DNA from 2 places in the Mycobacterium sp. NGS62 genome. Region 2 is predicted to be linked to the other one. Evidence: riboswitches for the same ligand, from Rfam matches in the RefSeq annotation. Region 2 holds a riboswitch; the other holds the start of a gene.
The links. A riboswitch is a leader RNA that binds a small molecule or an ion and turns the genes downstream of it on or off. The one in region 2 is predicted to bind S-adenosylmethionine.
Positions count from the first base shown of each region.

Region 1: linked by a shared signal. The riboswitch ahead of AC5Y49_RS14355 (bifunctional o-acetylhomoserine/o-acetylserine sulfhydrylase) and the one ahead of AC5Y49_RS15860 (ankyrin repeat domain-containing protein) in region 2 are both predicted to bind S-adenosylmethionine.

Region 1 covers NZ_JCALCK010000005.1:7,993-12,472, reverse strand. The annotation lists gene metX (homoserine O-acetyltransferase MetX) at 1-811, opposite strand, end outside; gene AC5Y49_RS14355 (bifunctional o-acetylhomoserine/o-acetylserine sulfhydrylase) at 822-2,180, opposite strand; SAM riboswitch class IV at 2,356-2,476, opposite strand; gene AC5Y49_RS14350 (NADP-dependent isocitrate dehydrogenase) at 2,665-4,480, shown strand, end outside.
Region 2 covers NZ_JCALCK010000005.1:294,646-299,125, forward strand. The annotation lists gene AC5Y49_RS15850 (ATP-binding protein) at 1-245, opposite strand, end outside; gene AC5Y49_RS15855 (Helicase associated domain protein) at 507-1,460, opposite strand; SAM riboswitch class IV at 1,630-1,741, shown strand; gene AC5Y49_RS15860 (ankyrin repeat domain-containing protein) at 1,774-2,463, shown strand; gene AC5Y49_RS15865 (ADP-ribosylglycohydrolase family protein) at 2,590-4,053, shown strand; gene AC5Y49_RS15870 (hypothetical protein) at 4,202-4,414, shown strand.

The DNA of each region.
Region 1 (4,480 bases), 290 kb from region 2:
TGCTCTGATACTCCAGATAACCTTGCACGGAGTAACGACCGCCCGTCGCCGGATCTTCGCCGCTCTGAGGATCATTGGCGAAGCGGGTGTCCAACTCGAGCTCGCCCCGGAAAGCCAGGTGCGCGAATTGACGGGCGATCGCCAGTCCGACGTCGGGTGTGCGGCCGGTGCCGTGGTAGTCACCGCCCTGCCAGTTCGGGTCGGCCTCGATCGCTCTGAGCTGGCTGACCTGGGTGCCGATCTCGTCGGCAGTGCTACGCGCACCCACCGCCAATAGCAACGCGGACGCAACCTCGTCGGGGTGGCCGATAATCCATTCCAGCGCCCGTGCGCCGCCCATCGATCCGCCGACGACGGCGGCAACTTTGGTGATGCCCAGTGCGGCCAACGCCGCGATGTCTGCCTCCACCTGATCGCGAATCGTGACAAGCGGAAACCGTGAGCCCCAGGGTTTTCCGTCGGGAGCCAGTGAGCTGGGCCCGGTTGAGCCGCGGCAGCCGCCCAGCACGTTGGTGGACAGTGCGCACCAACGGTTGGTGTCGATCGGCGCACCCGGCCCGGCGATGCCGTCCCACCAGCCCGGCGTAGGCTGCCCGGGCCCGGCGGGGCCGGTGATGTGCGAATCGCCGGTGAGCGCGTGCAACACCACGACGACGTTGTCGCGTGACGGCGACAACTCTCCCCACCGCTGTACGGCGATCTGGACGTCGTCGAGCACCACGCCGCTTTCCAGCGTCAGCGAACCGACGTCAACGACGCCGAGCTCCCCTTCGGCGGGAAGCGCTTGAGTTGGCACGTCGAAGATTGTCACCCAAGCCTCCTCAGAATGCCGCCACGGCGTGCGGGTCGCCCGCGGTGGCGGCACCGAATTTGCGAGCCGCAGCAAAGCCGAGTTGCAAGTCGGCCAGGATGTCATCGATACCCTCGATGCCGACGGCCAACCGCACCAGCCCCGGGCTGACGCCGCTTGACAGCTGCTCCTCAGGACTGAGTTGGGAGTGGGTCGTCGATGCCGGATGGATCACCAGCGACCGCACATCCCCGATGTTGGCGACGTGGCTGTGCAGTTGCAGCGCATTGACAAACGCCTTCCCGGCCTCCACGCCGCCGGCCAACTCGAAGGCCAGCACTGCGCCGGTTCCTCTGGGCGCCAGCTTCTTTCCCAGCTCGTACCACGGCGAGCTCGGCAGCCCGGCGTAGTTGACCGACACCACGTCGTCATGATCGGCCAAAAACTCGGCGACCCGCTTGGCGTTGCCGACGTGACGCTCCATGCGCAGACTCAAGGTTTCCAGCCCCTGCGCGACCAAGAACGCGTTGAACGGCGAGGCCGCAGAACCATAGTCGCGCAGCAGTTGCACCCGAGCTTTGAGCGCGAACGCGGGCGGCCCCAATTCCGCGTAGACCACGCCGTGGTAACTGGGGTCGGGCGTGGTGAAGTCGGGAAAACGGCCGCCCGTCCAGTCGAACGTGCCACCGTCGACGATGACACCGGCGATCGCGGCGCCATGGCCACCCAGGTATTTGGTGGCCGAATGGACCACAATGTCAGCGCCCTGGGCGATCGGCTGGATCAGGTAGGGGGTGGCGACGGTGTTGTCGACGATCAGCGGCAGCCCGTTCTGATGGGCAATAGCGGCCACGCCCGGGGTATCCAGCACGTCGATCTGCGGATTGGAGATCGTCTCGGCGAAGAACGCCTTGGTGTTGGGCCGGATCGCCGAGCGCCAGGACTCCAGGTTGTCGGGATCGTCGATGAAGGTGACCTCGACGCCGATCTTGGCCAGCGAATAGTGGAACAGGTTGTAGGTGCCGCCGTAGAGCCGCGGACTGGAGACGATGTGGTCACCGGCGCCGGCCAGGTTCAGCAGCGCGAACGTCGACGCCGCTTGGCCGGAGGCCAGGAACAGTGCGGCCACCCCGCCCTCGAGCGCGGCGATGCGCTGCTCGACGACGTCGGCGGTCGGATTCATGATCCGGGTGTAGATGTTTCCCGGGACCTCCAGCCCGAACAGCGCCGCCGCGTGTGCGGTGTCATCGAAGGTGAAGGAGGTGGTCTGGTAGATCGGCAGGGCGCGTGCGTGGGTGGTCGGGTCCGGCCGCTGCCCGACATGGATTTGTTTGGTTTCGAATGACCAATGCGCGGTCGGATCGTTGTCGTCGTTCTCGTCAGCGCTCATCTGCATGCTTTCTGTCAATGGCTTGTGCGGGGGCGGTTGCTCGTAGGCGCCCGGGACGCCATCCGGAGAAGACGTCAACCGGCGGCCATTCGGTCAGCAACTGTGAGACACGATGGGCCGGCCCAAATAGGCGTGCATCAGGTTTCCCTGTCTACTCGGGGGGCCCGTCACGGCGGACCCGCGCTTGCCGCGTAGCCGGTTGTGGCTACTCAACCTGGTCATCACCCGGGGCACCCCACCGCGGTTGGAGGGTTGCCGGCCAGCAAGCCGGGGCTTGAACGCTGGCACTCATGACCGACCTGAAGCTTATCGCACGTCGGTGAGACGCCGCCACCTGACTCGCCGACGATGCAGACCCCGAGCAGGATAAACGCCGCAGATAACGCGTGACCCCTTTACGGCTGTCGATTACCGCGTACGCGATACTGGCAGCCACCGTGACATCGCGAGCCGCTGACAATCTTGAGACGCCGGGAGACAGACCGTGTGCGCCGAACAGCCGACCATCATCTACACGCTGACCGACGAGGCGCCGTTGTTGGCGACGTATGCCTTTTTGCCGATCGTGCGCGCGTTTGCCGAACCGGCGGGCATCAACATCGAAGCCAGCGACATCTCGGTGGCGGCACGCATCTTGGCCGAGTTCCCCGATTACCTCACCGAAGAGCAGCGCGTGCCCGACAACCTCGCCGAACTCGGCCGGCTGACGCAACTGCCCGACACCACGATCATCAAGCTGCCGAACATCAGCGCGTCGGTGCCGCAACTGGTGGCCGCGATCAAAGAGCTGCAGGGTAAGGGATTCAAGGTTCCGGATTACCCGGAGAATCCGAAAACCGACCGGGAAAGGGAGCTGAAAAAGCGTTACGCCAATGTCTTGGGCAGTGCGGTGAACCCGGTGCTGCGGGAAGGCAACTCGGATCGGCGTGCGCCCAAGGCGGTCAAGGAATTCGCGCGTAAGCACCCGCACAGCATGGGCGAGTGGTCGATGGCATCGCGCACTCATGTGGCGACCATGCGGCACGGCGACTTCTATCACGGCGAGAAGTCGATGACGCTGGACCGCGCGCGCGACGTGAAGATGGAACTGGTCACCAAAACCGGCGAGACGATCGTGCTCAAGCCGGAAGTGTCACTGGCCGAGGGCGACATCATCGACAGCATGTTCATGAGCGTGCGTGCTCTGCGCGAGTTCTACGAGGAACAGATGGAGGATGCGCGCAAGACCGGCGTGATGTTCTCTTTGCACGTCAAGGCGACGATGATGAAGGTCAGCCACCCCATCGTGTTCGGCCACGCGGTCAAAGTCTTCTACAAGGACGCGTTCGCCAAGCATCAGAAGCTGTTCGACGAGCTGGGTGTCAACGTCAACAACGGCCTGGTTGACCTCTACAACAAGATCGAGTCGCTGCCCGCGTCGCAACACGACGAGATCATTCGCGACCTGCACGCCTGCCACGAGCACCGGCCGGAGTTGGCGATGGTCGATTCGGCCAAAGGAATCTCGAACTTCCACTCGCCCAGTGACGTGATCGTGGACGCCTCGATGCCGGCGATGATTCGCGCCGGCGGCAAGATGTACGGCGCCGACGGACGGCAAAAGGACACCAAGGCGGTCAACCCCGAGTCCACGTTCGCCCGCATCTACCAGGAAATCATCAACTTCTGCAAGACCAACGGCGCTTTCGATCCAGCGACGATGGGCACCGTTCCCAACGTCGGTCTGATGGCGCAGCAGGCCGAGGAATACGGGTCGCACGACAAGACATTCGAGCTGTCCCAAGACGGCGTCGCTAACATCGTGGACCTCGCCACCGGTGAAGTGCTGCTGTCGCAGGAGGTGGAAGCCGGCGACATCTGGCGGATGCCGATCGTGCGGGACGCGCCGATCCGCGACTGGGTGAAGCTGGCCGTCACCCGCGCCCGGAACTCCGGTATGCCGGTGCTGTTTTGGCTGGACCCCTACCGGCCGCACGAAAACGAACTGATCAAGAAGGTCAGGACGTATCTGAAGGAGCACGACACCGAGGGCCTCGACATTCAGATCATGTCGCAGGTTCGTTCCATGCGATACACCTTGGAACGGCTGATCCGCGGGCTGGACACCATCGCCGCGACCGGCAACATCCTGCGCGATTACCTGACTGACCTGTTTCCGATCCTGGAGTTGGGCACCAGCGCCAAGATGCTGTCCATCGTGCCGCTGATGGCCGGCGGCGGAATGTACGAAACCGGCGCAGGCGGTTCGGCGCCCAAGCACGTCAAGCAACTGGTGGAGGAGAATCACCTGCGCTGGGACT
Region 2 (4,480 bases):
AAGCGGTCGATCAGCGCCGCGACGGCTAAGCCCACGGTCACGTGCCCGATCGAGGAGAGCTTGCGTGAGTCGCAGACCAAATCCGACCCGGACCGGCCGAGAGTTGCGTGCAAAAACCCATCCAGCGTCGTGCGCGACGTTACCGACCCCGCGAGAATCTGCCCCACGAGTTCGACGGCACGACGAACATCGGGGTGCTCGCTAGCCAACGCGATCGCCGCCGACGACATTTCCACCTCGGACATGACTAGGAGTCTGCCTCCATGCACCGACAGAAGCTGACAGCTAACCGAAACTCCGGAGGCGCCAGCGTAGTCGCATGGTTGTTGACCCCCGGCGGGGGTACCCGAGAGCTCGCATATCCCCCGAGCGGGGTCACCCAAAGCTGCATATCCCCCGACCGGGGTAGCCGAAAGCTCGCATATCCCCCGACGGGGGTAACCCAAAGTTGCATACCCCCGGCGGGGGAACTTCGGAAATTCGCTTCGCCTCAGCTAACTAGGGCGTCACTCCCCGCCCTGTGTCGTCGCTTTCGCTTGGGACCACCCGGCTCGCGAACCCCACGTCCAGCCCGCCAACTCCTCAAGCTTCCGTGAGCGATCGGCATCGAGCATCCCCCGCGCGAAGCGCTTGCGTTGCTCCGCGACCCATTCGCCGAGTCGGCCGCCGTCGTTGGTGGTGTACGACCGCGGGACACGCGCGTCACCATTGCGACGCACGTAGTCACGGAGTTGACGGAAGCGTTTCTCCCACTGTTCGGCACGGACACGAGACTCGACACGTTTCCATCCCGGATGTGCCTCGCTCGTCGTCGACGCGCCCTTGCGCTCAGGGCTGCCTGCGCTGAAATCGCCCTCGTACCATTGCTCGTACGCCGGTTGAAGCTCCTCTGCTCTGACCAAAATTCCTTCGCAGACTGCCCGCAGTAGTTGGCGCTTCAGTTTCTCATCGGTTCGATTTGACATGACGGCGAAGTTCACGGGGCCCAGCTCTTCAGACCAGGAGTCATCACTTGAGACGCGTTGATGGAACCACTCGACCACTTCGCGGAATCTGTCCTCAAGGCGGCCGTCGCCCAGGCTGCCTGGATTTCGTCGTACGAAGTCGATGACTGGGTCGACCGACTGGGCCATCTTCACCAGTGCCGCTCGGCTTTCATCCATCAACCGCTCGACGTCGCTCATGTAAAAGTCCAAGTCCGCGCGCTGCACAAGGTTGTTCAGCCCGAATTCCAGCACTTGCGCGATAGCAAGCGCCTCGCCGAGTCGCGGCTCCCGCTGCCCGGATTCGATCCGGGTGATCGCGGACGTGTCGAGCACAACGTCGGCTTCGTTCTTCAGACGGTCAGACAGTTGCTGCTGCGTCAGCCCCGCACGGAGTCGCGCTGACTTCGCCCGCTCAGCGAAGGTGCCGCTGACCTCATCGTTCGACGCTCGCGCTCGCTCGCCGGGCATCTGCATACCCGCAGCCTACGCTGCTTGGCTGCAGACCCCCACTGTTGGATGTGCTACTGTGTGCTTACAGAAGTTACTGCGACAGCGCAGTATCGGCTCGGCAACTAGTGGAAGGGAGCGGCGGGAAGAGCGCATGCACCAAACATTGTCGGTACATCGCTTTACACTGACCTTGCTTCACGAGACGCCGTTGCCAAGCTCCGACTAGACGGCGCGCCAACCCCACGCTCGTGGGTGGCTCGGATGACGAAGCGGCCGACATCGACCGATGCCGGCAAGAGCGCCTCCTGCGGGGAGGCCCGAAACACGGGAGGTCCCCATGACGTCCTACAACGAGATCATCGATGGTGCCCGTCCATGGCAGGGCGTCTTGGACACCTCGGTTATGGCCGACGATTTGGCCCGCGCCGGGCACCAACTCGCCGACGCCGCGAAAGCCGGCAACTGGCCGGCCGCGTTGAAAGTGCTGGACCGCAAGTGGAAGTGGCTGGTCATCAATCAGTGGCGGCCAGGCGGCACGGCGTGGTTCACCGTCCTACACCAGGCCGCCTGGCACGGGGCACCGACCGACGTTATCGCAGAACTACTTGACCGAGGCTCGCTGCGGTCCCTTCCGGATTCAAAGGGGCGTACCGCGTTCGACGTGGCAGTCGCGCACAACCACACCCCCGCACTGCGGGAGTTGTTGCGCCCGCCGCGCAGCCCACTGACGCGGCAGCAGATTCGAGCGCTCGACGCGCGGCTTGCCGAGCTCATCGACGGACGCATCCACGGACGCCTTTACGACGGCGACTTGCGCACCGTGTTGCGATACCCGCCGGTTGAGATCTTGCACGAACTGCCAGGGCAGCGGGTGTGGTTTCCGCTGCCGGGCAAGTACGGGTTCCACATCGAGCTGCAACGCGGAGCGCTTGAGGTCAAGAGCTGGTGCGGCCTCGTCGGAGGCTCCGGCCAAGCCCACCTAATCACCACCGAAGGCTCGGTGCTGGTCGACCAAGGGTTCGTCTGACCAGGCTGACCGCTTGCGCGGTTCTGCAGCCGCACCATTTCGACCGGCACACACAAACACGTCACACCCGTACTGCAATCTTCAACCAGTTCTGCTATGCGCGTTTGCGCATTAAGGAGGCTAACAATGAACATGACTGCTGCACAACGTGATCGGGCTTGCGGTGCACTGCTGGGCACTGCCGCCGGGGATGCCCTTGGCGCTGGCTACGAATTCGGGCCGCCACTCGCTCCGGATGTCCCAGTCGACATGATCGGTGGCGGACTGGGGCCTTTCAAGCCCGGCGAGTGGACCGACGACACGTCGATGGCCATCGCGACCGCCGAGATCGCGGCGACGGGCGCCGACCTGCGTGTCGACAAGGCCCAGGACTACATCGTGGAGCGCTGGCACTGGTGGGCGAAAACCGCCAAAGACATTGGTGCGCAGACAAGCTCGGTCCTTTCCGCCGCTGGCCGGCGCGGAATCTCAGCACGAACCGCGCGCGCAGAATCCGCGGCCCTGCACAAACGCACCGGCCACACCGCCGGCAACGGCTCGCTGATGCGTACCGCGCCGGTGGCCCTCGCCTACCTCGACGACGAGATGGCGCTAGTCGAGGCGGCCCGTGCGATCAGCGAACTGACGCACTACGACCCCGACGCCGGTGACGCCTGCGTACTGTGGTGCACCGCAATCCGCCACCCCATCCTCACCGGACAGCTTGACGCGCGAATCGGCCTGCCCCACATCGGCAACGACCGCCGCGACCAGTGGGCGTCCCGCCTGGACGAAGCCGAGACGTCCAAGCCGTCAGCTTTCACCGCCAACAACGGCTGGGTGGTGGCTGCCCTCCAGGCCGCATGGTCGGCGATCGTGAGCACGCCTATCCCGGCGGATGATCCCGCCTCGGAGGTTTTTCGTGCCGATCATCTGCGGCTCGCGCTGGAAGCGGCGGTACGCGGCGGCCACGACACTGACACCGTGGCGGCCATCGCTGGCGGCTTGCTGGGTGCCGCATACGGCGCATCCGCGGTGCCCTCCCGCTGGCGGTTGAAGTTGCAGGGCTGGCCGGGCCTGACTACACGTGGCCTGATCCAGCTTGCCAGCCAGATCATCCGTAAAGGCCGGCCCGACACTTTCGACTACACCTACGGCGGGTTTCCCGAGGGCCGCAAAATCGTGCGGCATCCGTACGACGAGAAGGTGTGGATCGGGGGAATTGCCGCTCTTGGAAACTTGCCCTCGGAAGTGGACGCGATCGTGTCGCTGTGCCGGGTCAATGACTTGCATTTGCCCGACGGCGTGCAACAACTTGATGTTCGCCTCATAGACGACCAGGGTGAGAACGATCATCTTGAGTTCGTGCTGCTCGACACGGTACGTGCGATAGAGCAGCTGCGAGATGAAGGCCGGACGGTGTTCGTCCATTGCGTCCAGGCATACAGCCGCACCCCCGCGGTCGCCGCCCTCTACGGGGCACGCAGACAGGGCGTCGACATCGATCAGGCGGTGCATGATGTGGCCGCGGTGCTGCCGGGCGCCAACCCAAACCCAGGATTCCGCGCGGCGCTGCGGCGACTGTGCCCGTTAACTGGCGGTGACTCGTGACCGGTTCTGTTGTACGAGGCGCCCAACTGCGTACGGCAGACATCGTGCGTACCTGGCCATCGTGGGCGGTCCGAACGGGCGGGGCAACCGGCGCCGGTAGGCGCCAATGCGCTTCAAATTTCGCCGGCCTGACGCGAAGGGTTGACACATGACCGAGATCGGCAAAGGTGAGAATCTGAAGCCTTCAACGCAATTCAGCATGGACAATCCGCGGGACGCGTATTGGAACGCGCTGTTTCCGCCGCGCATGGTGACCCCTTGGATCGACTCTAAACGCAGGTCGTCGGGCTACAACGTCGCGCGCTGGCTGTGGGACCAACGCGAGTACTTTCGTCGCGCATACGATCTAATGACCATGTGAAGTCAGGAGGCTTACCACGCGGGTGTTTACCGCCTGCCGCTTAGGTTGGTACCTGTGCGCGCGGTT